DNA from 4 places in the Paenibacillus sp. FSL P2-0136 genome. Region 3 is predicted to be linked to each of the others. Evidence: riboswitches for the same ligand, from Rfam matches in the RefSeq annotation. Region 3 holds a riboswitch; each other region holds the start of a gene.
The links. Region 3 has a riboswitch for cyclic di-AMP ahead of NYE26_RS31775 (C40 family peptidase). Riboswitches for the same ligand answer to the same signal wherever they lie in the genome.
Positions count from the first base shown of each region.

Region 1: it holds a riboswitch for cyclic di-AMP, as region 3 does, so the genes downstream of both, NYE26_RS15335 (hypothetical protein) here and NYE26_RS31775 (C40 family peptidase) in region 3, are expected to answer to the same signal.
Region 2: it holds a riboswitch for cyclic di-AMP, as region 3 does, so the genes downstream of both, NYE26_RS15895 (APC family permease) here and NYE26_RS31775 (C40 family peptidase) in region 3, are expected to answer to the same signal.
Region 4: it holds a riboswitch for cyclic di-AMP, as region 3 does, so the genes downstream of both, NYE26_RS20870 (hypothetical protein) here and NYE26_RS31775 (C40 family peptidase) in region 3, are expected to answer to the same signal.

Region 1 covers NZ_CP150244.1:3,692,003-3,699,771, forward strand. Annotated here, with positions in the region: gene NYE26_RS15320 (FAD-dependent oxidoreductase) at 1-76, shown strand, start outside; gene NYE26_RS15325 (suppressor of fused domain protein) at 194-937, opposite strand; gene NYE26_RS15330 (hypothetical protein) at 1,068-1,253, shown strand; gene NYE26_RS15335 (hypothetical protein) at 1,273-1,740, opposite strand; cyclic di-AMP (ydaO/yuaA leader) riboswitch at 1,946-2,109, opposite strand; partial or broken gene NYE26_RS15340 (GNAT family N-acetyltransferase) at 2,456-2,840, opposite strand; gene NYE26_RS15345 (arsenite methyltransferase) at 2,859-3,665, opposite strand; gene NYE26_RS15350 (MarR family winged helix-turn-helix transcriptional regulator) at 3,723-4,172, opposite strand; gene NYE26_RS15355 (metalloregulator ArsR/SmtB family transcription factor) at 4,307-4,633, shown strand; gene NYE26_RS15360 (arsenic transporter) at 4,751-6,040, shown strand; gene arsC (arsenate reductase (thioredoxin)) at 6,062-6,481, shown strand; gene NYE26_RS15370 (sigma-70 family RNA polymerase sigma factor) at 6,949-7,769, shown strand, end outside.
Region 2 covers NZ_CP150244.1:3,805,095-3,812,863, reverse strand. Annotated here, with positions in the region: gene NYE26_RS15910 (ATP-binding protein) at 1-398, shown strand, start outside; gene NYE26_RS15905 (thioredoxin domain-containing protein) at 492-1,256, shown strand; gene NYE26_RS15900 (disulfide oxidoreductase) at 1,253-1,687, shown strand; cyclic di-AMP (ydaO/yuaA leader) riboswitch at 1,914-2,073, shown strand; gene NYE26_RS15895 (APC family permease) at 2,202-4,019, shown strand; gene NYE26_RS15890 (ABC transporter substrate-binding protein) at 4,194-5,219, shown strand; gene NYE26_RS15885 (iron ABC transporter permease) at 5,371-6,432, shown strand; gene NYE26_RS15880 (iron ABC transporter permease) at 6,429-7,463, shown strand; gene NYE26_RS15875 (ABC transporter ATP-binding protein) at 7,506-7,769, shown strand, end outside.
Region 3 covers NZ_CP150244.1:7,394,055-7,401,823, reverse strand. Annotated here, with positions in the region: gene NYE26_RS31790 (M1 family aminopeptidase) at 1-1,110, shown strand, start outside; gene NYE26_RS31785 (hypothetical protein) at 1,120-1,953, shown strand; cyclic di-AMP (ydaO/yuaA leader) riboswitch at 2,165-2,303, shown strand; gene NYE26_RS31780 (C40 family peptidase) at 2,361-2,789, shown strand; cyclic di-AMP (ydaO/yuaA leader) riboswitch at 3,178-3,320, shown strand; gene NYE26_RS31775 (C40 family peptidase) at 3,325-3,816, shown strand; gene NYE26_RS31770 (GNAT family N-acetyltransferase) at 4,063-4,548, shown strand; gene NYE26_RS31765 (cytochrome c) at 4,676-5,032, shown strand; gene NYE26_RS31760 (4a-hydroxytetrahydrobiopterin dehydratase) at 5,164-5,439, opposite strand; gene NYE26_RS31755 (hypothetical protein) at 5,651-5,944, opposite strand; gene motA (flagellar motor stator protein MotA) at 6,148-6,948, shown strand; gene motB (flagellar motor protein MotB) at 6,932-7,753, shown strand.
Region 4 covers NZ_CP150244.1:4,892,691-4,900,459, reverse strand. Annotated here, with positions in the region: gene NYE26_RS20880 (MMPL family transporter) at 133-2,640, opposite strand; gene NYE26_RS20875 (TetR/AcrR family transcriptional regulator) at 2,670-3,290, opposite strand; cyclic di-AMP (ydaO/yuaA leader) riboswitch at 3,860-4,042, shown strand; gene NYE26_RS20870 (hypothetical protein) at 4,435-4,932, shown strand; gene NYE26_RS20865 (SPFH domain-containing protein) at 4,951-6,381, shown strand; gene NYE26_RS20860 (alpha-galactosidase) at 6,516-7,769, opposite strand, start outside.

The sequences.
Region 1 (7,769 bases), 3.7 Mb from region 3:
CGACATCACGGACCTGCAGCGCAGACTTGTCCGCCAAGGCGCATGGTTAGGGGAGCAGATCAATGAGCGGTACTAGGAAGGTCGAATTATATTACAGTCAACAGTGAAAGAAAGCTAACTAGTATCAAAAGGCTGAGCCCAAAGTCATATTCTTGACTTAAGCTCAGCCTTTTAAAGCTGTTAATCCGGGCAGTTATTTACACGCATTGTGTCTATTCGGATTCAGAATGAGGAAATCCTCTGGAAGCTCGAACAGCCTGGCCATCAGTTCGTCCATACCTGACTCCAGCTTGAACTCCATTTCCTCCCGGTACAGCGGTACCAGGAAATAAACCTGAACCTGATTGCCATCTTTCGTATGGACGGTGCTAACCTCTTCCGGCAGAGCATACAGGATCACGCCGGACAGCTCCGTATTAGCCGCATAAGGCTCGTAATCCTCCGTGTTGGGGATCGTATGGCCGTATCCAAGCCATGTCTGATACATATGCGGGAATCGGGCAAGCATCTTCATCAGCCGGATCGGCCAGTAGTTCTCCTCCGCTTCGAAATCCTCCTGCGAAAGCGGCCAGTCCGCCGGCAAAAATATCATCAGCTCCGCGCGTTCCAGATGCTTGTACTCTTTACGGATCTCCTGTGGGAGGGTCAGCGGCAGATCGCTCATCCCATTGGTGTACAGCACCCGGTATCGCTCATCAGGTGTAGCTTCCATAATATTCACATCAATATGTACGGTGTCTGAGATCAGTTCGTGGAACACGCCGGTTTCCCGGTTTGGAAAGACCCGATTGAAATGTTCATTTAAATCTTCCATGTACAAAATATTGGCGGGAGGCGTAACCTGCTGCTCATCCGAAGCGTCATAACCATAAATGGTAGTACCGTCTTCCGATTTGCCCATTTCCTTGCCGCCAAACAGCTTTTTGAAAAAGTTCATGTCTTTGCGCTCCTCTGTGTGGGTTTATATTAAAGTGCGAAATGAAGTATTTGAAACCTCACTTGGAAGTATAACAAAAGACATAGCCCCGGAGCGATGGGTCTATCGATTCGAATTTCAAGGAGCAGATATGAACTATATCATTTTTGATCTGGAAGCCACCTGTTGGGAAAATGACCGCAAGCGGGGCGTAGGCATGGAGAGAGCCTTGATTATACTTAAACTGCCGCTTGAAGGTACTCACCATAGAGGTATCGATGATGCCAAGAACATTGCAAAAATATTCGTTAAGATTTTTGACCAATTGAAGGTTTGATAATTTAAATTGATCATGTCTATAGCAGTGAATAATAGGATACCGATTCTGCAAATAAAATGGTTGGATTCAGATGACTCTTCACCGTATTAATTGAATGGATTCTTTGCTCTGTCCTTTGATGGCGATACCGCTCCGATCCGGCTCCTACCTTCATTCGGATTTGGTCATTTTGAATGAACATACTATCGAGTGCAGTCTTGATCATGTTAAGTTGATTGGGAGCCCATTCTTGTCCGTGCATCCGGACGTATTCTGTGGCTTCTTCTGCAGTACAATGACATATCTCTTTCAGAAAAGAGCCCCATTTGATTAAATCCACCGCATTGTCACCCGCACAAAGAATGCAATTCCCATAGCTGATCTGTCCTCCGAAGGTTAACTTCAACACCCCATACCAGCATCCGTAAGGATCTGAAATATGCATGAAGGAAGGGCGGCAGCTAAATGCGAACAACTCGATTCGTGACAGTCTGGCGTTAATCATGAATAATGCCTCCTAGGTTGTCTATAGATTTCATATAACGCTGCAGATTATGGGTCTGCTCAGCTGTGGCTACATAGGCTGTCAGTTCAGTTTCATTCTCACATACAGCAGCATGCTCAAGCCAAACGGAATATTTGGTTTTCTGTACGATGGATAAGTGTAATGGAAAGGTTTTGCGGGATCGCAGCAAAAAAGCATGGTTAATGCAGGCTCTCTCCAGTGCTTACGAGGTTAGCTGACGGATTCGGACGGTGAGAGTCGTCCTACCAGTGAAGAGTTCAATCTTCTTTGGATTCACCCCATTTCGGCTGGTCACAGCCATTTGGTTCCCCCGCTTCCCGCCTGACGGGAATTCAGCATTTGTTAAAAGGAATCTTACGCTGAGCATCACTGTTTGTAAAATGCTGAAAGTTCTCTAGGAGACTAAATAAGACTCTATAGGATATAAAAATGAAGAAAATCCCTTGTAATCTAGCATTCATCCCCGATTTTCTGAAGTTATCGCGTATTTATTAACTTTTTAATGCAACCTAAATGGGGCTAAATGAATCTTAATGCTTCTTTAATCATGATATTAAGATCAGATATAATGTTTAAGATCCTCCTGTTTACAGGCCCGATATGCGGAGCCTCCATGAAAGTAAGATTGTAGGAATAGATCAAAAGGAGAAGTTCCTCCGTTTGCGGATGGAACTTCTCCTTTTGATCTTCATTTTTATAGTAGCTTCTCCATAATCATCACATCAATAAACGCTCCGTCCATCAATCCTTGCTTCTCAAATACACCAACCTGCCGGTAGCCCATCTTCCGGTACAAGCCTTGACCATTCTCATTAAACGGAAAGGTCAGCGACGCCGTTATACGCGCAACGGTGAGAATATGGGTTCAGTGAGGCCCAGCCCACGACTGCACCTTCGCGTTCAGCAACCCAAACGCTAAAGCGGTCTTGGTGATCATTGAACCATGATTCCATATATGAGGAATCTTTCGTCTCTGTTTCAAGTGTAGCGACCCGGTCCTCGATCCCCTGATTGTAGATACGAAGAATGCTTTGAATATCCTCAGGTGTGGCCTGACGGACAGTTAATGTACTGATCATATCAACATCCCCTTAAGATTACTTTCTCGCTTTAATTACAGCAGAGACGATGTATTGGTCAACGTTCGCACCTGGAACCCAATCTTTAATGAATGTTTTAGATTCGTCCTTTGGCTCAATGCTGATATCAGTAAAGCCGCATTCCTGAAGCATGATCTCCAAATCGGCAATGGAAGAGGCGCCAGAGATACAACCCGAATATAATTCATCCAGGTCATTTTTGATCTCAGGAGGAAGCTCAGCTGTAGTTACGATATCTGATATGGCAAGACGACCTGCAGGCTGAAGAACACGATAAGCCTCACGGAATACTTGCTGTTTGTCTGGGGAGAGATTAATCACACAGTTGGAGATAATGACGTTGATCGAATGATCAGCAACGGGAAGATGCTCTATTTCGCCCAATCTGAATTCGGTGTTACTGAACTTACCTTTAAGGGCATTATCTCTTGCTCGACTGATCATCTCAGGTGTCATATCCACACCTATAACATGGCCTTCATTACCTACCTGCCGGGAAGCCAGGAAACAATCAAATCCGCCGCCACTCCCAAGGTCCAAAACATATTCACCCGCCTGCAGTTCAGCAATAACCTGCGGATTACCGCAACCAAGACCTAAATTTGCGCCTTCGGGAGCTGAAGCGAGGTCCTCACTGGAATATCCCAACTTAGCAGATATGGCACTGAAATCAGATGGGGAGTCACAGCAACTGCTGTCAGCAGAAGTTCGGCTGGATGGGGAAGTCTCAACGTTTCTTACAGCAATCTTTTGATAGCGGCCCCGTACATTTTGGCGGATTTGATCATTAGTAAGCATGCTCATGATTATACACTCCTTAGCCGAAATAATTTGCAATATACAAGTAAAAGAGAAGAGAAGTTACCCTTTTACGGGTGCGCAGCAATTGCTGGATTTCCCCATGGCCTCGTTGAAAAGCTTAATAGACCGTAGTAATGTTTCTACTTCAAACTCACTCATGTGTGAGAAGGCCTCGTTCAGGTATTCATTCATTTGTTGATCAATAGTTGCAGCTACCATTTTACCTTCAGGAGTGAGTGACAGGTTATAAATTCTTCGATCTGTGGGATCAGATGTCTTTTTAACCAAATTCATTTTCACCAGAGATTGAACTTGTCTGCTGAAGGTTGTAATATCTGTGCCAAGTGTTTCGGCGACTTGTTGCATGGAAGGATTGTGACTCCGATCGATCTCATATAACAGATGACTTTGGGTAGCGGAAAGATTACATCCTCCTACGCTACAGCAATCCTTATTGAGTAATCCTAAACGCCGACTCATGATTTGGAGTAGTTCTCTTGGAGTTTCCATTGTTTTCACCTCTTGAACTAGTTATACTGCATTTAGTTGCAAAGTGCAAATATAAATTTTGCTTAGTTGATAATTGATGATAAAGGTTTTAGAATATAAGTATTGTCTTATATACGAAGAGAGGAGATTCAAAATTGGATACATTAAATGATCTTGCAGAAGATTTAAAGCTCCTTGGAGATAAAACACGTCTCACAATTCTAATTCTTTTAAAAGAGCGAGAGTGGTGTGTATGTGAATTCGTGGATCTCTTTGACATTTCTCAGCCAGCCGTTAGTCAGCATCTACGTAAATTAAAAAGCAGCGGATTGGTAAAGGAACAGAAAAGGGGACAGTGGGTCTATTATTCTTTAAATATAGTTGATAAACCCCATGTTAAGGCCATCCTAAATCTTACCCCGAATGCGAGTGACCTTTTACTGCATTTGAATAAACCGTCTAATGCTGTTTGCTGCGAATGACAGTTTTCTATTGAATATATAAGTGTATAATTATATAATGATGCCTGAGATTAAACTTAACTCTTTGAAGGGAGTGTTCGGATGCGTGGTATTTAGACATAAACTGGGGGAATACCATTGGTAGCTCTGGCAAGTCTGATATTTATAGTCACTTTGATTTTTGTCATTTGGCAGCCTAAAAAGTTGTCCATTGGATGGTCTGCCTGCGGCGGAGCGTTACTCGCTTTAATTGCCGGTGTCGTCAGCTTGAATGATGTTCTGGATGTTACGCTGATTGTGTGGAATGCCACACTGGCCTTTGTAGCAATCATCTTGATCTCGTTAATCCTCGATAAAATTGGATTCTTCGAATGGGCTGCTTTACATATGGCCAAAGCTGCTAGCGGGAATGGAACCCGAATGTTTATCTATGTCATCATTCTTGGTGCTGTAGTAGCGGCATTTTTTGCTAATGACGGGGCAGCGCTCATTCTAACACCCATTGTGCTGGCTATGGTCCGTGCGCTGAATTTTGATGAGAAAAAGGTTTTTCCGTTCATCATTGCTAGCGGGTTTATAGCAGATACTACGTCTTTGCCCCTGATTGTAAGCAATTTGGTGAATATCGTATCGGCCGACTTTTTCGGGCTAACCTTTATGGAATACGCCGGACGGATGTTAATGCCAACCTTATTTTCTTTAGGGGCAAGCATCTTTGTGCTCTATCTCTTTTTCCGTAAAAGTATTCCAAGAAACTTCGATAGCTCCCAGCTAAAAAAACCTGAAGCGGCTATTAAAGACAAGCAGATGTTTAAGCTATCCTGGTTTGTACTTGCGGTTCTGCTTGCGGGATACTTTGTCAGTGAATTCTTGAACATTCCGGTATCTGTCGTGGCGGGTATCATCGCGATCTTTTTCTTACTCATGGCAAGGAAAAGTCCCGCTGTCCCCACAATAGAAGTGGTGAAGGGGGCACCTTGGGCCATTGTGTTCTTTTCCATCGGTATGTATGTTGTCGTATATGGTCTGAGAAATGCGGGCCTTACGAATGTATTAGCTGATGCCATCCAGGCCGTTGCAGATCATGGGCTGTTCACAGCAACGATGGGGATGGGCTTTATTGCCGCGGTGATCTCCTCCATAATGAATAACATGCCTACCGTAATGATTGATGCGCTGGCCATTGATGCCACGAACACTTCCGGACTAATTAAGGAAGCTTTGATTTATTCGAATGTCATCGGTTCTGACCTGGGACCAAAGATAACACCGATTGGTTCTCTGGCTACCTTACTGTGGTTGCATGTGCTTTCCACCAAAGGAGTAAAGATATCCTGGGGCACGTACTTCAAAACAGGGATTATTTTGACCATCCCTACGCTGTTCATCACACTGCTTGGTCTATATATAACATTGACCTTATTTTAAAATCAAAGGAGAATGTGACTCATGGATAAGAAAACCATTTACTTTTTATGTACAGGAAACTCCTGCCGGAGCCAGATGGCCGAAGGCTGGGCCAAGAAATATTTGAGCAATGAATGGAATGTGTATAGTGCCGGCATTGAGGCTCATGGGTTGAATCCGAAAGCCGTTCAAGCGATGAGTGAAGTTGGTATAGATATCTCAGGTCAAACGTCAGATATTATTGATCCGCAGCTGCTGAACAGCTCTGATCTCGTCATTACTTTATGTGGAGATGCAGCAGATAAGTGTCCCATTACCCCGCCTCAGGTGAAACGTGAGCATTGGGGATTCGATGATCCGGCAAAAGCGCAAGGAACAGATGAAGAGAAGTGGGCAGTCTTCCAGCAGGTTCGTGATCAAGTGGGAGAGCGCATCAAACAATTTGCTGAAACGTGTGAATAGTCACGATAGTGGAGTAACTGCTGCTAATGAGACAGGAGAGAAACTATAATGGTAAATTATCATGAACTGATTGAAGGTAAAGTATAATAGATCTTTTTTGCTAAAATTCCAAATTAAACCCGACCTTTATTACTAGGTCGGTTTTTTGGGTGCGCCTGGCATGGATGATAACTTGGCGGTGAAACGAGCTTGCCACATAAAGCGAAGTTCAATACTGCCCGAATCCCAGCATGTATATGTGGTGGTCTAACAAAGGACTGTGTGTTCTCCAATACCCGTACCGGGCTGGAAGAACTGCTTCAGTGGATGAAGGAGCTTCAGCAGGAACAAGCCAAGAGTAACTCCTCTTTGGCACCCGTGCTTGCCGCATGCGGGTGGTCACTTGATCGGTCAGTTCCAGAATAATGTTACATTAATTAAATCCAAACCCCCGAGTTAGCTGTCTATATAACAGGAGGTGAACGACAATGATCGATGCACAGCAACAAATCAATGCCGCACAAAACGGAGATCACGATGCCTTCGTTTCTCTTATAAAGGATCGAACGGATAAGCTGCACCGAGTGGCTCGCCATTATGTCCGGGAGTCCAAAGATGCGGAGGATATCGTTCAGGATGCCCTGGTTAAGGCTTATGAGTCACTGCATATGCTGCAGCAAGCCGAAGCGTTTGAGAGCTGGCTTACCAGAATTGTGGTGAACCGGGCGCTCAATCATTTGAAGAAATCCAAGCGTGTTCACCTGAGCGAAGACCCGCAAACGCAAGAGCCATTGGTCGTTAATGATATCGATCAAACCCTGGATCTGGAGCGTGCATTGGCCAGTCTGAATCCGAAGCTGCGTCAGCTCCTGTTCTTAAAATATAAGAAGGACCTGACCCAGCAGCAAATCGCCCATCTCCTGGACATGCCATTAGGTACTGTAAAAACACAATTACGGAAGGGGCTGGAGCATTTGCGCAACGAAATGGCTCAAGATTTTCCCGAACGAGACCTGGATACATTACGCCTGCAGTTAAGACAACAGGCAGAGCACCAGTTTGCCGTTTCACCGGATTATGATCTGATCGTCAATGATTATCAAGAGAACACCATGAGGGGAACAGGGAAGGGAGAAGCGGGATTCTTATGGGTTAAAACGGGGAGTGATGACGCCGTTTCTGCTACGCTCTCCAGGGACGGCAACTTGCTAGACTATGCCATTTCCTGGGCCTCATTGGACAACGGGACACGGCTATCTGAGGATGAGCTCAAACAGCAGGCAGAGCAATTCCTGGAAGATCATTATCC
Region 2 (7,769 bases), 3.6 Mb from region 3:
TCAACCTGATCGGCAATGCGGTGAAATTCACGCCATCCGGCACGGTAACGGTTAAGGTGGAGTCCTATGGCGTCAGGGAGACCGCTCAGGCGCTGCAATTCATGGTGCGCGACACCGGCATTGGCATCTCACCGGATAAGCTGCAGCTGCTCTTCCAGTCCTTCTCGCAGGTGGACGGGTCGCATACCCGTAAGTACCCCGGCACGGGTCTGGGCCTTGCGATCTGCAAGAAGCTTGTAGACCTGATGCAAGGAGAGATCTGGGCAGAACCGGCAGAAGGGGGCGGCACACAATTCTTCTTCAGAATTAAGCTGCAGTCGCAGGAGCATTCCCCGGAGGTATTTTTCGGCAAGGATACAGGGGAGGGGGAGTCAGCGGAGGAGAATGAAGCCGTATAAGACAGCGATTGCCAACAAGAGAGTTAACATTATATAATTTGAAAGTAACTATTCTTTTATCACGATAGTCCTGAGGACGGAAAGGAACTCTCTTTGAGCAAAACAAAAAAGAACAATGTCACGGCTCCCCAGATGAGCAAGCAGGAGAAGCGCAGGGCAGAGCAGGAGCAGCAGAAGCAGAAAACGAGAATTCTGATCGTGAGTACGGTGGCCATCGTCATTATTATTTTTGTAGGCTTATTCATGCTTGCTTCCAAGGATTCTTCGCCTGCAGGCTCAGACAGCAAACCGGTTGCCTTCAATTACAGTGAGATGATGCGGCTGGGCAAGGAGGATGCTCCGGTAAAAATTGTGGAATTCGGCGATTTCAAATGTCCGGCTTGCGCCCAGTTCACCGGTGTGATCAAGCCGCAGATCGTTCAGGGCTATGTCGATCAGAATAAAGCAGCCTTCTATTTCGTGAATCTGGCCTTCATCGGCAAGGATTCCAGAACGGCCTCCCTGGCAGCGCTATCGGTCTATCATCAGAACCAGGAAGCGTTCTGGAAGTATTTCGATGCGATCTATGCCAATCAGGGGAATGAAGAGAAGGAATGGGCTACGCCTGACTTCCTGGTGAGTCTCGCCAAGCAGCTGGAGCTGCCGGTGGATTACGACCTGCTGCGCAAGGACATTGACGAGCGTACCTACGTAAGCGAGCTGGAGCGGGATATTCAGCTTGGCACCGATACGGGTGTAACGAATACGCCATCCTTGTACGTGAACGGCATCAAGGTGAAGGAGCCTTTCAATATGGAGGCGATTGACGCCCAGATTCAGGCAGCAACAGCAGCAGCGGGAGCAGGGACCGCCCAATGACCGTCTTCTCTGCCTTCTGCCGGCGTAACTGTCTCTACTTGGCCTGGTTCGTCTGTGTGGTGGCTGTAGCAGGAAGCCTGTATCTCAGTGAGGTCCTAAATTACGAGCCCTGTAAGCTGTGCTGGTTCCAGCGGATCTTCATGTATCCGCAGCTGTTCCTGCTGGGGATCGCCACCTACCGGGCGGACAAGCGGATCATTCCATACGTGCTTCCCCTTAGTCTGATCGGCGGCTGCATCTCTATTTATCATTATGCGGAGCAGAAAATTCCGGCGCTCAGCAAGGTGCTTCCCTGTACCATCGGCGTACCGTGCAACAAGGATTATCTGAACTGGTTCGGATTTATAACGATCCCTCTGCTTGCACTTATAGCCTTTGCCTTAATCTCGATTCTGCTCTGGACAGGACGCAAAGAGGAGCCTGCGGAGTAAGAAGCTGACGGGCAGAAGGAAGAGAAGAGAATACCTTTAATTTTAGTAAAAAATAATATGCAAAAACCCTGTAAAATCACGTGGTAAAGGGATAATGAAAGAGAATGAAAGATCAAGACATACCGGATGATGAATTTGGTTGTTTTGAGTGCTTTTCATTCTTTTTTCATTTGTTTCCACGCTTTACGGAAGACGTGTTGTAGCTTAATATTAGTCCTTGTGAGAAGTTGAATATGCGCTGAATTTTCCGGAAGGAAAAACGGGGGAACCACACTTTGGCTAAGGCCAAAAGGGGTGAATCGGAGCAGGCTACTTGACCTGTAACCGTAGGGCTACCACAGTCCGAATCCGCCAGCTAACCTCGTAAGCCACTAGTGGGATAATGACCATGCACACTAAGGCATGCGGATCATTTCCGTATGCTTATTTTGGTGCCTGCATTTATGAAATCCACTTATGAAAACAGCGCAGGGAAACCCGTTTCAACTTAACCAAGAGAGGAACTGTTACTACAATGGTAAGCAAGGTAAAACGACTATTGATCGGGCGTCCGATGAAGTCGAACGAACTCGATCATGAAAAGTTATCCAAGGTGAAAGCACTGGCTGTCCTGTCTTCTGATGCGCTCTCGTCTGTAGCCTACGGAACAGAACAAATTCTGATTGTACTGGTGGCCGCCGGGTTCACCGCTATCTGGTACTCCTTGCCAATTGCATTAGCCGTATTGGGCCTGCTGGCTATTCTGATTCTGTCCTACCGGCAGACGATCTTCGCTTATCCCCAAGGCGGGGGCGCGTATATTGTCGCCAAAAGCAATCTAGGGGTGCATACCGGCTTACTGGCCGGCGGCTCTCTTCTGGTGGATTACATTCTGACGGTGGCGGTAAGCGCCTCGGCGGGGACGGATGCAATCACTTCAGCTTTTCCAAGTCTGCATAATCATAGTGTTCTCATAGCGGTATCTGTTATCGTGCTCTTAACGATTGTTAACCTGCGGGGAGTGACCGAATCGGCCTCCTTCATCGCTATCCCGGTCTATCTGTTCGTGGTTTCCATCTTCGTGCTCATCATCTCGGGGGTCTTCAAATATATGACCGGCGGCGCCCATGCCCATGTTCCTGAGATTGGCTCGGCGGTATCGAACGTGAGTATGTTCCTGCTGCTGAAGGCCTTCAGCTCCGGCTGTTCGGCTCTGACCGGGGTAGAAGCGGTCTCCAATGCCATTCCTAACTTCAAAGCGCCCGCGGAGAAAAATGCAGCCAAAACGCTGATGCTCATGGGCCTCATTCTCGGGGTAATGTTCACAGGTATTACGCTGCTCGCTTACTGGTACGGTATCATGCCTGATGAGAAGGCCACCGTGGTCTCACAGATTACCGAATCTACCTTCGGCCGCGGCGGACTGTACTTCTTCATTCAGGGGATTACGGCGGTTATCCTGTTCCTGGCAGCCAATACGGCGTACTCGGCCTTCCCGCTGCTGGCGTTCATGTTCGCCAAAGATAAATATCTGCCCCATGCCTTCATGGTGCGCGGCGACCGGCTGGGCTTCTCCAACGGTATTATTTTCCTCGGTGTCATGTCGGCTGTGCTGGTGGCGGCGTTTCACGGGAATACGGAAGGACTCATTCCATTATATGCAGTAGGGGTATTCATTCCGTTCACGCTGTCGCAGCTGGGCATGATGGTCCAATGGTACAGAACGAAGCCGAAAGGCTGGCAGAGCAAGTTCGCCGTCAATACGGTGGGGATGCTCACTACATTAACGATCACCCTGATTTTCATAATCACTAAATTCTCCAGCGTGTGGATGGCCTTCATCTTCCTACCGGCTGTTATCATCGTGTTCCACCGGATTCACCGCCATTATATGAATATTGCCGATCAGCTGCGGATCTGTCCGGCTACCGATAAGCCTTGTATCAAAGGAAGCACCGTAGTCGTTCCGGTCGCCGGTGTGACTCGCGCTGTACTACATTCGATCAGCTATGCGAAGTCATTGACAGATAATGTGGTCGCTGTATATGTAGGCTTCGATGAAGAAGAGATTCACAAGATGGAGCAGAAGTGGGAGGAGTGGAACCCCGGCGTACGCCTGATCGTCCTGCGCTCCCGCTACCGCAGCATTATCCGCCCGCTGGTGAAGTTCATCGATACAGTAGAGTGGAAGACCTCTTCAACGGATCATATTACCGTCCTGATTCCGCAATTCGTGACCAAGCACTGGTGGCAGGCGGTGCTGCATAATCAGACCAGCTTGTTCATCCGCTCTTATCTGATGAATCAGAAGGACATTGTCATCGCCACGGTTCCTTTCCATCTGCATAAATAATATAGAAGATTATAGGAAGACGGCTGTTTCTGCTTAATGCGGAGGCGGCCGTTTTTACGTTATTATAAGTTATTGGTTGACATAGAGAATGAGAATCAATATCATCAGTATAGACAAGATGAAGGTAACAGAGCTTTTGCCAATCATGAGGGTAACATACAGGAGGGGTATTCAATGTTTTCGTTCAACCTGCAAGGATCAAGAAGCGGGAAGCTGGCGGTGGCCGGACTTATGACTACAACACTGCTGCTGTCCGCTTGCGGAAATAATAATAGCAACGCAGGCAGTAACGGTGGAGCAGGCACCGCACCTGCGGCAACCGCAGAAGCGACTGCGGTACCTGCAGCAACTGCTGCACCCGCTGTGGAGAAGACCGTAACGGATGCAATGGGACATAAGGTGACCGTTCCCGCTAATCCGCAGCGTGTAATTGCTTCTTATCTGGAGGATTATCTGGTAGCACTCGGTGTGACTCCGGTTGCCCAGTGGTCTACGAAGAACGGTACTCAGGCTTACCTCGCTGCTGAGCTTAAGGACGTTCCGCCGATCAGCTATGACCTGCCGCTTGAAGCCGTCACCAGCTTCACGCCGGATTTTCACATCGTCCAGTCGGAGGGCTCGGTTCAGAACGGTCTTTATGACCAGCTGAATAAGATTGCACCAACCTATGTACTCGGTGATGAGGTCAGCAGTGACTGGCGTGCAGCCTTGCTCAAGATCGGAGAGCTGCTCAATAAGACACCGGAAGCGGAGAAGGCTATTGCAGACTATGACCAGAAAGCGGCTTCAGCCAAAGCGGCTGTATCTGCGGCAATCGGCGATGATTCAGTAGCGGTTCTGTGGCTGGTGTCCAAGAATTTCTTCATTGTAGATGAGACCCGCAGCAGCGGTGCAGTATTGTATGGCGATCTTGGAGTGAAGCTCCCGAATCTTGTGACCGATATTCCTGCGGAGTCCAGAGCACCGTGGAACCCGATTTCACTGGAGAAATTATCTGAGCTAACTGCAGAGCATATCATTCTGGTGAACAGTGACAAGGCAAGCGGAGCTGAGATTACAGAAGGTGCAGTCTGGAAGGGAATTCCGGCCGTTAAGGCAGGGAATGTTCATGAATTCGGCAAAGATACCAGCTGGCTGTATAGCGGCCCTATAGCCAATTCCAAGACCATCGATGATATTCTGAGCAGTTTTGTGAAATAGGTCTTTACCGGCCGGAGAATTGTGCAGGCTTTTATATCCTCAGGATATAGAAGCCTGCCTCTTTTTTAAGTTGAACAATATTCATATCTTTGCGATAATGAGAATCATAATCATCTATATTTCCCTAATAATCCTGATAAGGAGACGGCATATGGCTTCATCCACAGATTCTGCTCTACAAGCTCCTTCTGTTGAAGGGAACACATCTGTCCGGTCGCGGCCGCTTGCCGCTGCTGTTATTCTGGTGCTGGGAATAGCAGCGATTGTCTTCGGCCTGATGGTATCCGTATCGGTCGGTGCGGCGGATATCCGGCTGGCTACCGTATGGGAGGCGGTGTTCCGGTTCAATCCGGAGCTGCCCCAGCATCAGGTCATTCGGGAGCTGCGGATTCCCCGGGCTGCCGCAGGAGCGCTGGTCGGCGCATGTTTTGCCGTTGCCGGTGCGATTATGCAGGGGATGACCCGCAACCCGCTGGCGGATTCCGGACTGCTTGGTCTTAATGCAGGTGCGGGCGTTGGACTGGCCCTGGCTTTTGCCTTCGCGCCAACATTATCCTTCGCTTACATCATGCTGTACTGCTTCCTTGGAGCGGCTGTGGCCTCACTGCTGGTATTCGGGATCGGTTCGCTCTCCCATAGCGGACTGACCCCGCTTCGGCTGACCCTCGCCGGTGCGGCAGTAAGCGCCATGCTGCTGGCGGTCAGCCAGGGCATTGCTATCCTGTTCAGCCTCTCCCAGGATATCGCCTTTTGGATGGCCGGGGGGATTGGCGGAGCGAGCTGGAAGCAGCTGCAGGTAATATCTCCTTGGGTCGCGGCGGCCCTGATCGGTGCGCTGATGTTGTCGCGTTCGATTACGCTACTGAGCCTGGGCAGGGATGTTGCAGCAGGTCTCGGACAGCGCACCGGTCTGGTACAGACTGCAGGGATGATTATTGTCGTCATCCTCGCCGGAGCGGCAGTCTCCACGGTGGGGCCGATCGCTTTTGTCGGATTAATGATTCCGCATATTACGCGTTACCTCGTTGGGGTTGACTACCGCTGGATTATTCCCTGCTCCGCAGTCCTTGGAAGCATTCTGGTCCTGGTGGCCGATATTGCGGCCAGGATGATTAATGCGCCATACGAAACACCAATAGGTGCCTTAATTGCAGTATTCGGCGTACCGTTCTTCATCTATCTGGCCAGCAAACGCAAGGGGGAGCTGAAATGAACCGTTCCACCTCATTCCCCCCGGCCAAGCCGCGCCTTTCCAGAGAGGCTGGTATTCTGACACTGCTTGCTGTGCTTATCGTCATTCTGTTTCTGGTCAGTATGAATACCGGCTTAATGCGTCTGTCACCGCTCGAAGTTCTACATACCCTATCCGGCAACGGCACCAAGCAGCAGCAGCTGATTCTGTTTGATTTCCGGCTGCCGCGGATCGTGATCTCCTTGCTGATTGGTGCAGGCTTCGCGGTAGCCGGAGTGATTCTGCAAGGCTTGTCGCGTAATGCTCTCGCTGAGCCTTCCACCCTGGGGATCAATGCCGGAGCCGGATTCGCTGTACTGATCTTTATCTCCTTTGTACCGGCTACTACAGCAGCTCCGATCCTCGTGCTTCCGCTACTGGCGCTTGCAGGGGCCTCGCTTACTGCAACACTGATCTACTTCCTGTCTTACAGGAGGGAGGATGGGCTCTCGCCGACACGGCTGATCCTGATCGGGATTGCTGTGGGTGCCGGGATATACGCTTTTCAGCTTATTTTGTCATTAAGACTCGACCCGCAGAATTATCAGTTCGTAGCCATCTGGCTGGCCGGCAAAATCTGGGGCGGAGACTGGCGGTTTGTGCTGGCCCTGCTGCCCTGGATATTGATCCTGCTGCCCTTCGCATTCTACAAAGCCCGGGTGCTCAACGTACTGAATCTGGGCGATGAGCTCTCCAAGGGACTGGGCCTGCCGCTCGAACGGGAACGGCGGTGGCTGCTGGCTGCGGCTGTTGCGCTGGCAGGAGCCTGTGTATCGGTAAGCGGCAGCATTGGTTTTGTCGGGCTAATTGCGCCGCACCTGGCCCGCAGGCTGGTCGGCCCGCGCCATCAGATTCTGCTGCCTGCGGCTGCCCTGACCGGAGCCCTGCTGCTGCTTACGGCAGATACGATCGGTCGCTGGATCCTGCAGCCTGCGGAGGTACCTACTGGTATCGTAGTAGCGATTATTGGAGCACCGTACTTTTTATATCTTTTGGCCACATCGAAAGCGTAGTACAGGGATGTATATAATAAAAAAATCTAAGGAGTGTTTATCATGTCGGAACGTTTAAATACAGAGCAGCTGAGCATCGGATATGCGGAGACTATGATTGTAAAGGGGCTGAATCTGTCGCTTCCGACAGGGAAGATTACGGCGCTCGTCGGGGCGAACGGCTCCGGGAAGTCCACGATTCTGAAGACAATGGCCCGGATCATGAAGCCGAAGAGCGGCAATGTAATGCTTGACGGGAAGTCCATTCACAATCTCTCCACCAAAGAGGTGGCCCGCCAGCTGGCGATTCTGCCGCAGAATCCTACT
Region 3 (7,769 bases):
TTCGCCTGGGCGGCATCGCCTGATTTCGTGGTTTCCGAGAAGGCCTTCTCCGCGCCGCAGGTGCCCGGGGTGAAGATTAAGCTCTATCTGGACCCGCTGCATAAGCATCTCCAGGAGCGTTACTTCCAGGCGGCTGAGGCTGCACTGATGGCATTCAGCAAGTGGTACGGCCCTTATCCCTACTCCACCTTATCGATTGTTGTCCCGCCGGAGTCCGGCAACGGGGCCGGAGGAATGGAGTATCCGACCCTGATTACCGCCTTCGGCGCCACGGACACTTCACCGGGCACCTCCCTGGAACGCACGATCATCCACGAGATCGGGCACCAATATTTCTACGGCCTGGTGGCCAGCAATGAATTCGAAGAAGCCTGGCTGGATGAGAGCTTCACCTCTTATGCCGAAGACCGGCTGATGGAACAGGAATACGGTGTGGTCTCAAGCCTCCCTCTGCAGTCCAGCCTGGTCTCCTCTTCACAGCCGCTTAAGCTGGAGACCTGGAAATACACCGGTGATGACGCCTACACTCGCAATGTATACATCCGGGGCAAGCTGGTGCTGAAGGATATCGAACGCATCGCCGGGACCAAGAATATGGATGCCATCCTCGCCGCCTATGCCCGCAAATACCGCTTCCAGCATCCGTCCACCGCCGACTTCCAGAAGGTTGTGGAGAAAGTGACCAAGCAATCCTGGCAGACGTATTTTGAGCGGTATGTCTATAGCGGGGGGGCACCCGACTTCGCAGTCGACGATATCAGGCTCACCGTCAGACGGGACAACAGTGACGGCGGGGGGAGCCGCTATAGCGCTGTGGTTGATGTAAGCAACAAGGGCAGCCTGTACCCCGATGTTCCCGTGAAATTCACCTTCGCAGACGGGTACACGGTGCAGCAATACTGGAATGGCGAGGGTAAGGCTACTTCCTTTGAGTTAGCGTATAAAGCGCCGCTGGTCTCCGCAGAGATCGATCCGGGGCATTCCATTCTGCTGGAGAGCAGGCATCTTAATAATTTCAGAATGGCGGAGCTTGAGCCGCGTACACTCTCCCGCTGGACGCTTAGTGCATCAACTCTGCTTGAAACCCTGCTCGGAACTCTTGTCTGGTGAGGTGAAGGAATGGTGAAAAGTTCAATTGCCCGCGGTTGGATCAGCATGAAAGAGCAATTCTATATATTGATTCTGCTATTTATCTACCGGCTGTTCTGGGGATATTTCCTGTACAAATTCATTAAAAGCGCGGTTGTCCCCGTCCTGCTCCGCTACCCGGATGCGAATGCCGGCGGCAGCGGAATAGGCAGGCTGCTGTATTATATCGAGGGGCAGACCGCGCTGCGCACCGACCCCGCCGTCCAGCACTGGCTGTGGCTGCTGCTTGCGCTGACAGTGCTAAGGCTGCTGGTGACTCCCTTTATCCGTGCAGGGCTGCTGCACGAGCTTCACCAGGAGCGCGACGGAGCGCGGGGACTGTTCTTTTTTCCCGGAATGAGAAAATATGGGCTGCCGGTGCTGGTGTTCAGCCTCATCGAATGGGCGCTAACCCTCCTGCCGCTCTCTTGGCTGCTTCCGCGTATGTACCGTCATCTGCTCAGCGGTGTTCTCGATGTCCAGCTTCTGCTGAAGCTGGTGCCTTATGTGCTGGGCTGGCTGCTCTATCTCTTCCTTGTCCGCAAGCTTCTGCTCTATATGCAATTCGGCTATACCGCCGGTACCGGCATGTTCTCCTCACTGCTGATCTGCCTGAAGATGCTGCTGCCTTCGATCGGTATATCCATCGTTCTGGGGGCGGGAAGCCTGGCCGTAATTCTGCTCTGCAGCGCCTCTGCTCTGTTCTATCCCGGATTGCCGGCCCTTATGCTCCGCCAGGCAGCTCCGCTGCCCTCCACGCTGTTCGATATGTGGGGAATCGCTGCCCAGTACCACCTTTGGTCCAGTAAATCATTTCCACAATAATAAGCTGCTGAAGCGGCATACTAAAGAGAGTCACAGCCCCTTATCAGGGAGCAGGACTCTTTTTTGCTTGAACGGAGGACAAAAGCATTTGCAAAAGGGGAAATCCTCTGATACAATGATGGCTGTACCAGTAGTAACAAAGTTGTAATCTTTCAAGCAAAATATTCCGTAACTCTTGCAATTTAAGCAATACCGATAAGTCACTGTTCTGGTGCATAAAACGCCGAATTCCCTGCACCGGGAAGTGGGGGAACCATATTTTGGGTGAATTGATCTCGCTTTAGAGGGGTCATAGGGGAACCTTCTACCGAATCCTTAAGCTAACCTCGCAGGCCCTGGAAGGAGTACATCTTTTGATTAGTCAGAATTTCAAGAAAAAATGCACCGCAGCAGCGCTGGGTCTTGTGATGGTATTCACACTCGGAGCGGGCAGTGCCTTCGCAGATTCTAAGATGGATACTGTGATTTCAAAAACCATTGGAACGTCGTATAAAACCGGGGGCACAACCACCAGCGGCTTCGACTGTTCCGGATTTACCAAGTATGTGTTCAAGAATGTCGGGCTTACCTTGCCCCGTACCTCCAAAGCACAGTTCAAAGTTGGAACAAGTGTATCCAAGAGCAATCTGCGTTCCGGTGATCTCGTGTTCTTCAACACCCTGGGTAACGGAGTGTCCCATGTCGGTATTTATGTTGGAAACGGGAAGTTCGCACAGTCCTCAAGTTCACGTGGTGTAACCATCAGTTCGATGAGCCAGTCCTACTGGGCCAACCGCTACGTTGGCGCCAAACGAGTAATGAGCACAACAGCCTACCAAGCTGTCGCTTACGATTGAACCCTTGAAGCATACCCCGAATATTTCAGCCTCTAACAACTAAATGTAACTTATACGAGCCCGGGATGATTATTGCCGTAATCATTTCCGGGTTTTTCCTTTTCCTTATTCTACCTTTTACACTGAATTCGCAGCCTTGAAACAGCATTTTCTTGCAAAAACAAAGAAATAATCATATAAATTAACCCCTGCGCATAGATATGAGTCTTTGGAAAGGGCTATAACTCTAAAAAACAGCAAAAAAGATGCATTAATATGTTATAAGTGATTGCCAAGCGCCTTAGTCTTTGTTACAATTATCGCAGTGAGTTTTTAGTAACATTTTTGTAATTATTGAATCGATTTTAACAAAGGTTTTGTCATGTATTGAATGAACCGCTAATCCTAATCAACAGTCGTGCCGAGTTCCCTAATGAATTAGGGAAACGGGGGAACCACTTTGGGTGAATTGACCTCCTATTCTAAGAGGGGTCATAGGGGACCTTCAACCGAACCCTTAAGCTAACCTCGTAGGCATTGGAAGGGGTATTTACTTTTGAAGAAGAAGCTAGCAGCCGCAGTACTAAGCTTGTCCATTATCTTCACCATCGGAGCAGGAAGCGCTTTCGCGGATTCCAAAATGGATAAAGTGATCGACAAAGCCATCGGAACCAAATACGTGTCCGGCGGTACATCAACTAACGGGTTTGATTGCTCCGGATTTACAATGTATGTTTTTGATAAGATCGGCATTAACCTGCCCCATCAATCCGGCTCCCAGTATCAGATGGGCTCTGCCGTGTCCCGTGACGAGATGAGACCGGGCGATCTTGTATTCTTCAATACAAGCGGTAAGGGCATATCCCATGTTGGTATTTATGTTGGTGACGGCGAATTCGCCCATGCCTCTTCCTCACGTGGTGTAACCATCAGTTCGCTGAGTGACAGCTATTACGTCAACCGCTACGTTGGCGCCAAGCGAATCATGAGTACAGATGCCTACAAGACTGTAGCTTCGGATTCCCAAGACAACGATGATGTACAATAATCCTTTGTAACCTAACGCTCTTTTCCGAGATTTTTGCCGAAATCTTGGGGAAGGGCTTTTTTTGTCTATAAAATTACTTACCCCTCTCTATATTTGTAAAACACTGATTCTGCGCTTTCGGAAAATATATTTTGCCGTTTGTCAAGTTTCTGCATTTCCGTAAGGAAATTGCGTCGAAACTGGCTGTTTTTGTATATAATTAATAGAAGAAATGAATCTATGTCCCTTGGAAGGAGGCCTCCCCCAATGATTAGCTCCCCGCTAACCTTTTACGTGGTGCCTATGGAGCCGCAGCATGCCGCTGAGATCTGTGAGTGGAGCTACAAGCCGCCGTATAATATTTACGGCTGGGTGTCCTGGGAGCAGATGCAGGCGCTGGGCGTGGAGTTCGGAGACCCGCAGCTGCGAAGTGAGCAATATGTATCGGTTGTGAATGGAGAGGGGGATCTGTGCGGCTTCGCCCAGCTCTTTCCGATGGAGGGGGTAGTCCGGCTTGGTGTCGGAATGCGGCCCGAGCTGTGCGGCCATGGAATGGGACATCTGTTCATGAAGGCTATTGTGCAGGCAGCACGGTCGCGTTACCCGGAATGTGAGATCGACCTGGAGGTGCTGACCTGGAACCAGCGCGCCATCCGCGCCTACCAGAAATGCGGGTTCACCATAACGGATACCTATGAACGCCGCACTCCGACCGGTAATAAGCCTTTTTATTGCATGGTCTATGAGGAATAGCACCGGAGACAAGAGAGTTTTGCAAAAAATGGATCATTTGTGTTCATTTTTTTGACACACATACTATGATAACGCTTCACCATCCGCTATAATGGAGACAGCAGCTTACATGGAGGGACGGATGCAGATGCAGAAATGGATCATGAGCGGTTTGTTTTTTGCCGCCTGTGCCTTTGCAGTAATCTTAATGTTTACCCTACCCGGTAAATCCGAGGTGGCGGAGCAGAACAAGCCGACCATGCCGGAGGTTGTGCTGGACGCTGCGGGCGCAGAAGCCACAGTGAAGGCCAATTGTATCTCCTGCCACGGAGACCAGCTTCAGGGCGGGGCGGGACCCAGCCTGCAGCAGGAAGGCGCTTCGCATGACGCAGCTCAGATCTTCAGCATAGTCACCAAGGGCCGCGGACAGATGCCTCCCTTCAAAGACAGGCTGGCCCCTGAAGAGATTGCGAATGTAGCCCTATGGCTGGCCGAGAAGAAATAATCCGCAACCTGTACTCACACCATGCTCCTCATTTTAAATGTATAATGCCCGTGACGAGGATAACGAACGATCCTTGCACGGGCATTTCTATTAATTAGATATTCCTGTTGTCTCCATAGGGGCCTTGTCCTCTAGCGGGTCTTCTCGAATGCCTCATTAAATTCATGCGCCTGGCGGAGATCAAGCTTCTCCACATCTGCAGCCAGCCGCAGAACAACCGTCTTGTAATCAATGGTGATATGCGGGTGATGGTCAAAGGCCTCCGAAATTGTCGCTACCTCATCCACAAAGGCAATTCCCTTCATATATTCACTGAACATATATTTGCGCACCAGCCTATCCCTCTCCAGCTTCCAGCCCTCAAGCTTGCCGATCTGCTCCTGCAGTTGTTCCTCAGTTAATTGCAATTCGTTTCCTCCCTTGCTAAGTTAACGGTTCCTTCAGCCTGCTCTTCTCCTTCAAATAAAACATCCCTCAGCTTCTGAAAGTCCAAGGGATGTGCCAGGCCAAAGATTTTTGATTAAATGTATTCTGACATCCCGGCAATTAGTACTCCACTTCCAATTTTAACATGGCCGGATGCCCGGGACAAACCCGCTGCCGCATTTTCCCCCTGCTTTATACAAGAACGACCGAAGCCAGATCCTCATCGCCCAGCAGAATATTAATGCGGTGTGTTTCTTTATCGTACATCACAACTCCGCTGCCCACCTGAATGACCGGCTCGTTGCCCAGCGCGTAGAACAGGTCTTCCGCAAGCGCCTCCCAGACCTCCTGCCTCGATTCCTCCGGCAGATTCGTCCACTCTTCAGGCTCCATTTCAAAAAAAATGTACCCGTCTGTAATCCGTCCAACGGCTCCTGTCAGTTCAACCAGAATTTCACCGTAATCCCTGCCATGCTTAACTCCCACATCAATCACTCCGTTTTCTTCGCTGATGAATAATAACCTACCTTATCTATTATAGCCGAAAAAATCACTTCACAAAAAAGGGAATGATGTCGATAAAGAAGAATATACGTGATTTGGTTACGAACAGAGTGTTCTCCCGCGGTTCAAGGACGAATTACGCGGTTAGTCGATCACTTCTTAATTCTCATGGACGAGGTGCATAAATGGAAATCTCAACAATTCTAGGCCTGGTGTTTGGTCTGATCGCAGTAATCTGGGGGATGATACTCAAGCATGCTCCACTTGCAAGCTTGAACAACCCCGCTGCCTATGTCATTATTTTTCTTGGCACGGCTGCCTCCATCTTCATGGCCTTTCCGATGTCGGAAGTCAAGAATTTCCCTAAGCTGTTGAAGATCCTGTTTACGAAGAAAAAGATGGTCGGCAAGCCCGAACTGATTACCATGTTCATGGAATGGGCATCCATTACCCGCCGCGAAGGGCTGCTGGCTCTGGAGTCCAATGTCGATGAAATTGAAGATAACTTCCTCCGAAACGGCATGCGGATGATTATTGACGGCAATGATCAGGAGTTCGTCCGTGATGTATTAATGGAAGATATTCATGCCACTGAAGACAGACATAAAGCCGGAGCCTTGATCTTCTCCCAAGCCGGGATGTATGCCCCTACACTAGGGGTACTCGGGGCTGTTATCGGGCTGATTGCCGCCTTGGGTGATATGAGTAATATGGACGTCCTGGCCCACGCGATTGCCGGTGCCTTCATTGCAACCCTGCTCGGGATATTCACCGGTTATGTCATGTGGCACCCTATGGCCAACAAGCTGAAGCGGATATCCAAACGCGAGATTGAAGTCCGCCTGATGATGGTGGAGGGTCTGCTCTCCATCCAGTCCGGGGTGTCTACCATAGCTATTAACCAGAAGCTGTCCGTCTTCCTGACTCCGTCCGAGCGTGCCAAGCTGAGCGAGAAGGAGGGGGCTTCCAGTGAGCAAAAAGACTAGGCATGAGGAACATGAAGAGCATGCCGATGAATCCTGGCTGCTTCCCTATTCCGACCTGATGACCTTGCTGGTTGCTCTGTTCCTTGTTATGTACGCCATGAGCGCTACGGACGCCGTGAAGTTCCAGCAAATGGCTGAAGCCTTCAATTCAGCGCTCAGCGGCGGCGGCGGCGTCCTGGAGTACCGGTCGGATTCTCCGACCAGCACCCAGCTGGACCAGGGCAAGCAGGATAAAATGAACAGCGTGATCTCCAAGAACACCGGCACCTCCGATCTGTCCAAGCTCCGTGCCAAGGAGCAGGAGGATCTGGAGAAGCTGAAGAAGCAGTTCGACCAGTACATCAAGAACAACGGAATGACTGACTTGCTTAGCACCAAGCTGAATCAGTCCCAGCTGATGATCACGATTAGCGACAATGCCCTCTTCGCTTCGGGACAGGCTGTAGTGAAAGATGAATCCCGCCAGTTGGCCAAGTCGATCTCAACGATGCTGCAGCAATTCCCTGATTATGAAGTATTGGTGCAGGGGCATACCGATAATGTTCCGATCTCCAACAGCACGTACTCCTCGAACTGGGATCTTAGTGTAGATCGTGCCCTTGAGTTCATGAAGATTCTGCTGCTGAATCCCAACCTGGACCCGACGAAGTTCAGCCCGACCGGCTCTGGCGAATATCATCCCATCGCTAGCAATGCTACGGCTGCCGGGCGGGCCAAGAACCGCCGGGTAGAAGTATCCATCCTGCGTAAATATAAGGACGCTGCTGCGGAGACAACGGATGTCTCTAATGTAACAGCTCCCTGATAGTAAGGAAACAAAT
Region 4 (7,769 bases), 2.5 Mb from region 3:
CGCAGGCTCTATTTGTACATGGAGAACGGCGGGAGTGCCGTCCGTTATTCCGGGGAGATGTACATGTCCTGGAGTCCCGCAAAGTACCTGACTATTCATCGAAGCCAGGTCTCCGCTTTGTGTGTGGCGAGTTTAGTGCTTGTGTCCGTTCTCGGCATTCAGCTTGGCGATCAGCTTATCGCCTTCGACATCGAGATTCGGCAGCAGGCGGTCCAGCCATTTCGGCAGCCACCAGGCTTTGTCGCCGAAGACGGCCATGACGGCCGGAACAAGCGTCATCCGGATGATGAAGGCATCGATCAGGATGCCGAAGGCCAGGGCGAAGCCGATCTGCTTAATCATCGCATCAGGGGCGAAGATGAAGCCTGCGAAGACGGACACCATGATCACACCTGCGGCCAGTACAACCCGGCTGGCCAAATCATAGCCGTGAATAACACTGTCCTTGCCATGGCGGCCGTGGACATAAGCTTCACGCATGGAGCTGACCAGGAAGACCTGATAATCCATGGCGAGTCCGTACAGAATACCGGTGACCAGGATCGGCATGAAGCTTAGCAGCGGTCCGCCGGTATCGAAGCCGAACAGCGAATGCAGCCAGCCCCATTGATAGACGGCGGTGGTTACGCCGAAGGTGGCAATAATACTTAACACGAAGCCGACGGTTGCTTTGATAGGTACGATAATGGACCGGAATACCAGCAGCAGAATGATCAGCGACAGGATAACGATGATCCCGATGTATACAGGGAAGGCATCGGACAGCTTCGAGGACATATCAATATTGATGGCGGTGAAGCCGGTCACGCCAAGATTAATATTGTTGCCGGTGCTCAGGCTGGACGCTGGATCACGCAGCTCCTGTACCAGGTCTCTGGTTGCGGTATCTGTGGGCCCTGTCTTCGGAATTAGGCTGATAATGGCGATATCGCCGGTGGGACTGACACCGAGCGGAGAGACCAGGGTCACATTATCGTGCATTTGCAGCTCCTGAACCAGCTTGCCCAGGATCGGCATGGAGATTTTCTCAGACGGATTCTTTGTCTCAGCAACCAGCAGCAGCGGGCCGTTGAAGCCTTCGCCGAACCCTTTGGAGATGACATCATAGCTCTGGCGGGCCGGAGTATCCAGGTTCGCCGAGGCGCCGGATGGAATACCCAGCTCCATCTTGGTAACTGGAATGGCGGCTGTGCCCAGCACCAGCACCACCAGCACAATGATGGCCCAGCGGTATTTCACTGTGGCATTCGCCCAACGGCGGGAGAAGCTGTGCTGTGATTTTTGGGCGGCGGTGCTGTGCTTGGTCCGGGCTTTGGCGGTTACAATCCGTTCACCGACCAGGCCGAGCAGCGCAGGCAGCAGGGACAAGGCCAGCAGGACATTGATCAGCACGCTGGCCGCAGCAACTAGGGCCATAGTAGACAAGAAGCCGATGCCGATAACGAGCATACCGCATAAGGCGATAATAACGGTCAGACCGGCGAAGAATACCGCGCTGCCTGCGGTGCCCAGTGCCCGGCTGGCTGCTTCGGCTGCGCTTAATTTCTCATCCAGGATCAGACGGCGCTGGCGGTTCACAATGAACAGCGAGTAGTCGATCCCCACGGCGAGACCAATCATCACGGCAAGAACCGGTGTAATATCGTTCATCTGGATCAGGCTGCCGAGGGCAAACGCACCTCCGACGCTAATGCCTACTCCGAGAAGTGCGGTCAGCAGCGGCAGCCCGGCGGCAACGACTGAGCCCAGCGTCATGAACAATACGATGGCCGCAACGGCTACGCCGATCGCTTCCGTGGAGCCGATGGCCGGCATGCTTTTGAGCGAGTCGCTTGGAATCGCGGTTATGCCTGAACCGGACTGTTCAACTTTGGTCACGGCATCGATGATGTTGTCCGGCACCTCCGATGGCAGAGATGTCTGCTGAACCGTGAACTGGAACTGGAACAGGGCAATGCTGCCGTTAGCCGACAGCATCACGCCGGGAACCGGAGCGCCTTGGGCAATCAGCGGACCGAACGGTGCTGCCTGAGCAGCAGCGGCTTGACCAGCGGCAGCGGAAGGATCGGTAGCGGCTTGACCAGCAGCGGCGGAAGGATCGGCAGCAGCTTGACCCGCGGCAGCGGAAGGATCAGCAGCGGCTTGACCAGCGGCAGCGGAAGGATCAGCAGCGGCTTGGCCAGCAGCGGTGGAAGGATCGGCAGCGGCTTGACCAGTGGCAGCGGAAGGATCAGTAGCGGCTTGACCGGCCGCAGCGGAAGGATCAGTAGCGGCTTGACCGGCAGCGGCGGCCGCTGCTTGTGCTGCCAGTTCGGCAGGGTTGATGACATATTCCATGTTGTATACATCATTAATAGCTTTTAGAAGCAGCGCTGTACGCTCAGGCGTATCAAGACGCTCCCCGTCCGGTACAGTGAAGGCGATACTAGCCTGGCCTCCGGCCGCAGCGGGCAGCTCTTTTGTCAGCTTATCCAGCACCTTTTGCGACTCTGTGCCTTCAATTTTCATCTCGGAGCTGGATTGAATGCCATTGACTCCAATCAGGGTGCCTACAACTCCGAGTACAATGATCCAGACTGCAATGAAGGCCCAGGGCTTGGCATAAGCCGATTTACCTAAGCGGTATAGAAAGGTAGACATGTAGTGGTTTCTCCTCTTTATCTGTGAATTTAGAAGCCGTTACGTAAGTAAGCAAACATGGAATTCAGGTATTGTTGAAACGGCATAGCCCCGGAGTCCCCGCTCTGCTGCTCACCCGGCAGCATGACGTTCAGCCGTCCGTCCAGGATAGGCACGAAAGCCCCATAGACGGCACCTACCAGCAGGTGGGTATATCCATCGGCATACCGTCCACGGGTGAACTGCTCCAGTGTCTCCTGGGCGGTGATCTGCAAATGCCGGAAGACATTGAGAATGTAAGGCTCCAGGGACGGATATTGATTCGCCAGGGAGACGAACTGCCGCAGCTTATGCAGGAACTCCGAGGTGAATTGCAGCTTCAGCAGATTGTACAGGGCATCGAGCGGTGTAGCATCCGACGGCAGAGCAGCCAGCGGGTTATTCTCTTTCTCTTGGACAGCAATAATGCCAATGAAATAGGCGGCGACTGCCTCCTCCTTACAGGAGAAGTAATTCGCAAAAGTCCGCCGGGAATATCCAGCCTTCTGAACAACATCATCCACAATGAAGCCATCCATCCCATGCTCAAGCGCAAGCTCGAAGGCCGCTACGGCTAAGGCATAGGCGGTGGCTTCTTTTTTTTTGTCCCGCAGATTCAGTTTGGAATTCAAAAGTAAATGTTCCTCCTTTCCCTGATATCTATAAGTTCTAGAGAATCTATAGGTTCTATTATTGCTCAAAGGGAAAGATTGCACAATGAGCATCGAGTGACGAAAATGTGAATATTTTAAATTTGGAGTAATGGGCTGAGAAAAAAAGGTGCGGGGTTAGGAGATTAAGTTAGGAGGGCGTGGGGAAGGGAGTGGGAAGTAAGTGAGTAGATGAGGAGCGAGAGCTGGAGTGGGAGTAAGTGAAGGAGAGTAAGTGAGTAGGTAAGTGAGAGTTAGTGTGGGAGTAAGTGAAGGAGAGTAAGTGAGTAGGTAAGGAGAGTAGGGGAATAAGTGAGTATGAGAGTGGGAGGAGATTAGGTGAGCAAAGGAGCAGCGCGTGGGAGGAAGAGTAACATGGGTGTAAACAGACGATAGCGCGAGCAAATCCCCGGGCGGATAAGAGCAGAGCTGAAGAATGCGCCTTCATTCCAGAAGGTACAGCATTATTGACTTCTTTTGTCATCCGTGAGGTTTTACATTAAATGGCTGCAGGCGTAAGATTCAATCAACAACCGAATGAAATGACACTGTTCTTGAAATGGCTGAATTCCGTAACGGGAACGGGGGAACCAACTGGTGCAGGTGGCTTAAGGATAGGCTGCTGAGTACCCGGGGTGAATCCTTGCCAGTGTGCTACTATGGCTCTGGTGAGGTAGGGCAATCTCGCTGCCCGAATCCGTCAGCTAACCCCGTAAGCCTCGAAGAGAGAGGATGAGCGCCATGATCGAGTAACCGACCACGGAGAGCCCTGCTGCTGCTGTGGTCTTTTTGCTGTGTAGGGAAGGGGATTAATCCCACTGAATGCCCTGAAAATGGGCTGGATGCAGAAATGAAGAGCACAAGTGCCCTTGAATCCAATTGCGCCTCTGCCATACACAACCAAGCAGCCTAAAGTGGAAATTAGGGGCAATAGTGACAGGTGGAAGCACAATTTAATCTTATAACAACACTGATTAGTCATTTATATGCCGCAATAGTCTTTTTATGTACCACAATAGTCAGTTTCCGCATCTCCACTACAGTCAGTTTTCTTATAGCCATATTACATTGAAAGGAGGGGGTTCCCATCGCTACTGTATTTATCGTCTGCTTCTGGGTTGGCCTCGTGCTTATCCTAAGCGGCAGCATTCATGGGCACGGTCTGGTAGGCCACCTGCATGTAGGGGGAGGAGATGGCGGGGGGCCAGGCTTTCTCCCGATTCTTCCGCTGATGGTGTTTGTCACCGTCTGGGGCGGCACGGGGTATATGCTTGTCAAGTACAGCGGGATGCAGCTGCTCGCCGTGGTACTGGTCTGTACCTTGATCGCCCTGCTGCCGGGCATCCTGCTCTACACGGTACTGGCCCGGGTGATGACCCGTTATGACAGCAGTATGAGTGAACTCGATTATGATCCGGCAGGCCAGCTCGGCTATATCAGCATCGCCGCAGCGGATGGGGCCGTAGGAGAGATGAAGTATGTGCTGCACGGGACCATGCGTTCCATCGGCGTGCGTGCCGAATCCGGTCAGTCGCTATTGCGGGGCGATCGGGTGATTATTGTGAAGACGGATAAGGGGATCGCAACGGTCACTTTGTTCGAGAGGGAAATGGAACAAAACTAACGGGGAGTGTCGGAGCAAATGTTAATTTTATATGTAACCGGAGCTATTGTTGTTGTGATTCTGCTGGCGTTAACCAGTATTGTGACCGCGTATAAAAAGGTTCCGCCTAATCAGGCCATGATCGTATACGGTCTCGGCGGCAAAAGAGTGGTTCAGGGCGGCGGGACATTCGTCATCCCCGGCTTCCAGAACAATAAAACCATCTCCATGATGCTGATGAGCTTCGATGTGATCCCGGCGCAGGCCATGTTTTCCCGCCAGGGCATCAAGCTGAACCTGGAGGCGGTCGCCCAGATTAAGATCAAAAGCGATCCAACCGCTATTCTCACAGCCAGCGAGCAGTTCATTGACCGGCCGGAAGAGGACCGTGAGACGATTATTCTGCATTCGGTGGAGGGTCATCTGCGCGGCCTGATCGGGCAGCTCAGTGTAGAATCTATACTCAAGACCCCAGACGAAATCAACAGCAAGATGCGGGAGACCTGCTCGGAGGACCTAGACAAGATGGGGCTGGAGGTGGTCAGCTTCACCATCAAGAAAATTACCGACGACAAAGGGTACATCGACAATATGGGGGTGCCTGAGATTGAGCGGATTCGCCGTGATGCCAGCATCGCCAAGGCTGAAGCCGAACGCGATATTCAGATCAAGCAGGCCGAGGCGGAGAAGGAATCCTCCATTGCCAAAGCCAATGCGCATCAGGCGACGATTGAAGCAGGAACCGCTGCCCGTGCGAAGGAATCGCTGTTCGAGAAGGAGCTGAACATTAAGCAGGCGGACTTCAAGCTGGAGACCGAGGTGAAGAAGGCACAGGCGGATCTGGCGTACGAATTGCAGCAGAATAAGATCAAGCAGTCGCTGGTTACCGAACAGGTGAAAATCACTCAAATGGAGGCCGAAGCCAACCGCACAGTCCGGGAGATCGAGGTCGAGCTGAGACAGCGGGAGCTGGAAGCGACGGTAATCAAGCCGGCCCAGGCAGAGAATCAAGCAACGATCATGAGAGCGGAAGCCGCCAAGCAGCGGCAGATTCTGGAGGCGGAAGCCGAAGCCGCTACGACGACCAAGCGCGGACTGGCAACAGCGGAGGCGGAATTGGCAAAAGGGAAGGCGAATGCGGAGATCGTCCAGCTCGCCGGAGCGGCGGAAGCGGGAGCGCTGCAGAAGAAGGCTGAGGCGTACAAACAGTTCACTCAAGCCGCCCTGACCGTGGAATTCCTGAAAATCCTGCCCGAGCTGGCTGAGAAAATCGCCTCCCCGCTGGCCAAGGTAGATAAGATCACCGTCATCTCCCAGGATGGGGCGTCCGCAGGCGTGAACAAAATTACCGGCGATATCGCCAAAATCATGGCGCAGGTGCCTGAACTGACCAAGACGCTGACCGGCATGAATGTCACAGAGGCGCTTAGCGGGTTACTTGGTCGGGAGCCTGAACATGGACAGGAGTAGAAGAGGAGTAGAGGCAGGTAGTAAGTAGTTAATGAACCGGCAGCAAGCCGCCTTCCTGACTGCATCTCTCCACAAAAAACAGGCGTCAATCTCCAAAAGGAGGCTGACGCCTGTGGTATGTCTGAAGCTGTAGATCAGCGCTGCACCGCTCTCAGGCGGTAAGTGCAGCTTGCATAATCTCCGCGCAGGTCGGAGACTACCAGGCCCATACGCATCAGGCGGTCGCCGCCGAGCGGTGTGCCGCCGAAGGCCGTCTGGAACGGAGCGGAGCTGACGCCATCTGCAGGTGCAGAGGCTTCTGCGCCGCCGTGGACATGACCGTTGCTGCCTTTTGCCCCCGTCTCAATGACATAATCCAGCTCGGGATTGAGTCCTTTGAGCGTAAGGCGCGAGATCGGAGGATTCGGTATGGCCAGCACGCGGAAATAAGCGACGAAGGCTTCGGTCTTGTCCTCGCTGACGAACATCCAGGCGGTGTCGCCACTACCCTCGAACGGACTCAGCAGGCGGTACATATCACCCTGCTGCACCAGCGTACGGATCTCCTTGTACTGGGCTATCTGCCGGGTAGCCAGGTCCTTCTCCGCTTCGGTGAAATTTGTGAGGTCCAGCTCATAACCGAAGTTGCCGCTCATCGCCACATCCCCGCGTGTAGCTAGGGTGGTGATGCGGTCTACCTGATGGTTCGGAACATCAGACACATGTGCGCCCATGCTGCTGGCCGGATAGACAATACTGGTGCCGTACTGAATCGCCAGGCGTTCTACCGCATCGGTGTTGTCACTGGTCCAGGTCTGCGGCATATAGAACAGGATTCCCGGATCGAACCGGCCGCCGCCGCCGGAGCAGCTCTCGAACAGAATGTCCGGGAAGCGCGAGGTCAGGCGCTCCAGCAAATTGTACAGCCCCAGCATATAGCGGTGGGCGGTTTCTTTTTGCCGCTCAGGGCTGGCTTTGGCAGAAGCTATCTCGGTCATGTTACGGTTCATGTCCCACTTGATATAGCGGATCGGGGCACTGGAAAAGACCGCGCTTAAGGTCTCATACAGATAGTCGCAGACTTCCGGACGGGAGAGGTCCAGGATTAGCTGGTTGCGGCCTTCTGTGCGGCGGCGTCCTGCGGCATGCAGGCACCAGTCCGGGTGCTTGCGGTACAGCTCACTGTCCGGCGAGACCATCTCCGGCTCCACCCATAGACCGAACTGTACGCCTTCCTTGTTGACCCGGCCGGCCAGATCCGCCAGACCTTCAGGCAGCTTGCGGCGGTCCTCGAACCAGTCGCCGAGTGAGCTGTTATCCTTGTCGCGTCTGCCGAACCAGCCGTCGTCAAGGACGAATAGCTCAATGCCGAGCGGGCCTGCTGCTTTGGCGATGGTTGCGATTTTGTC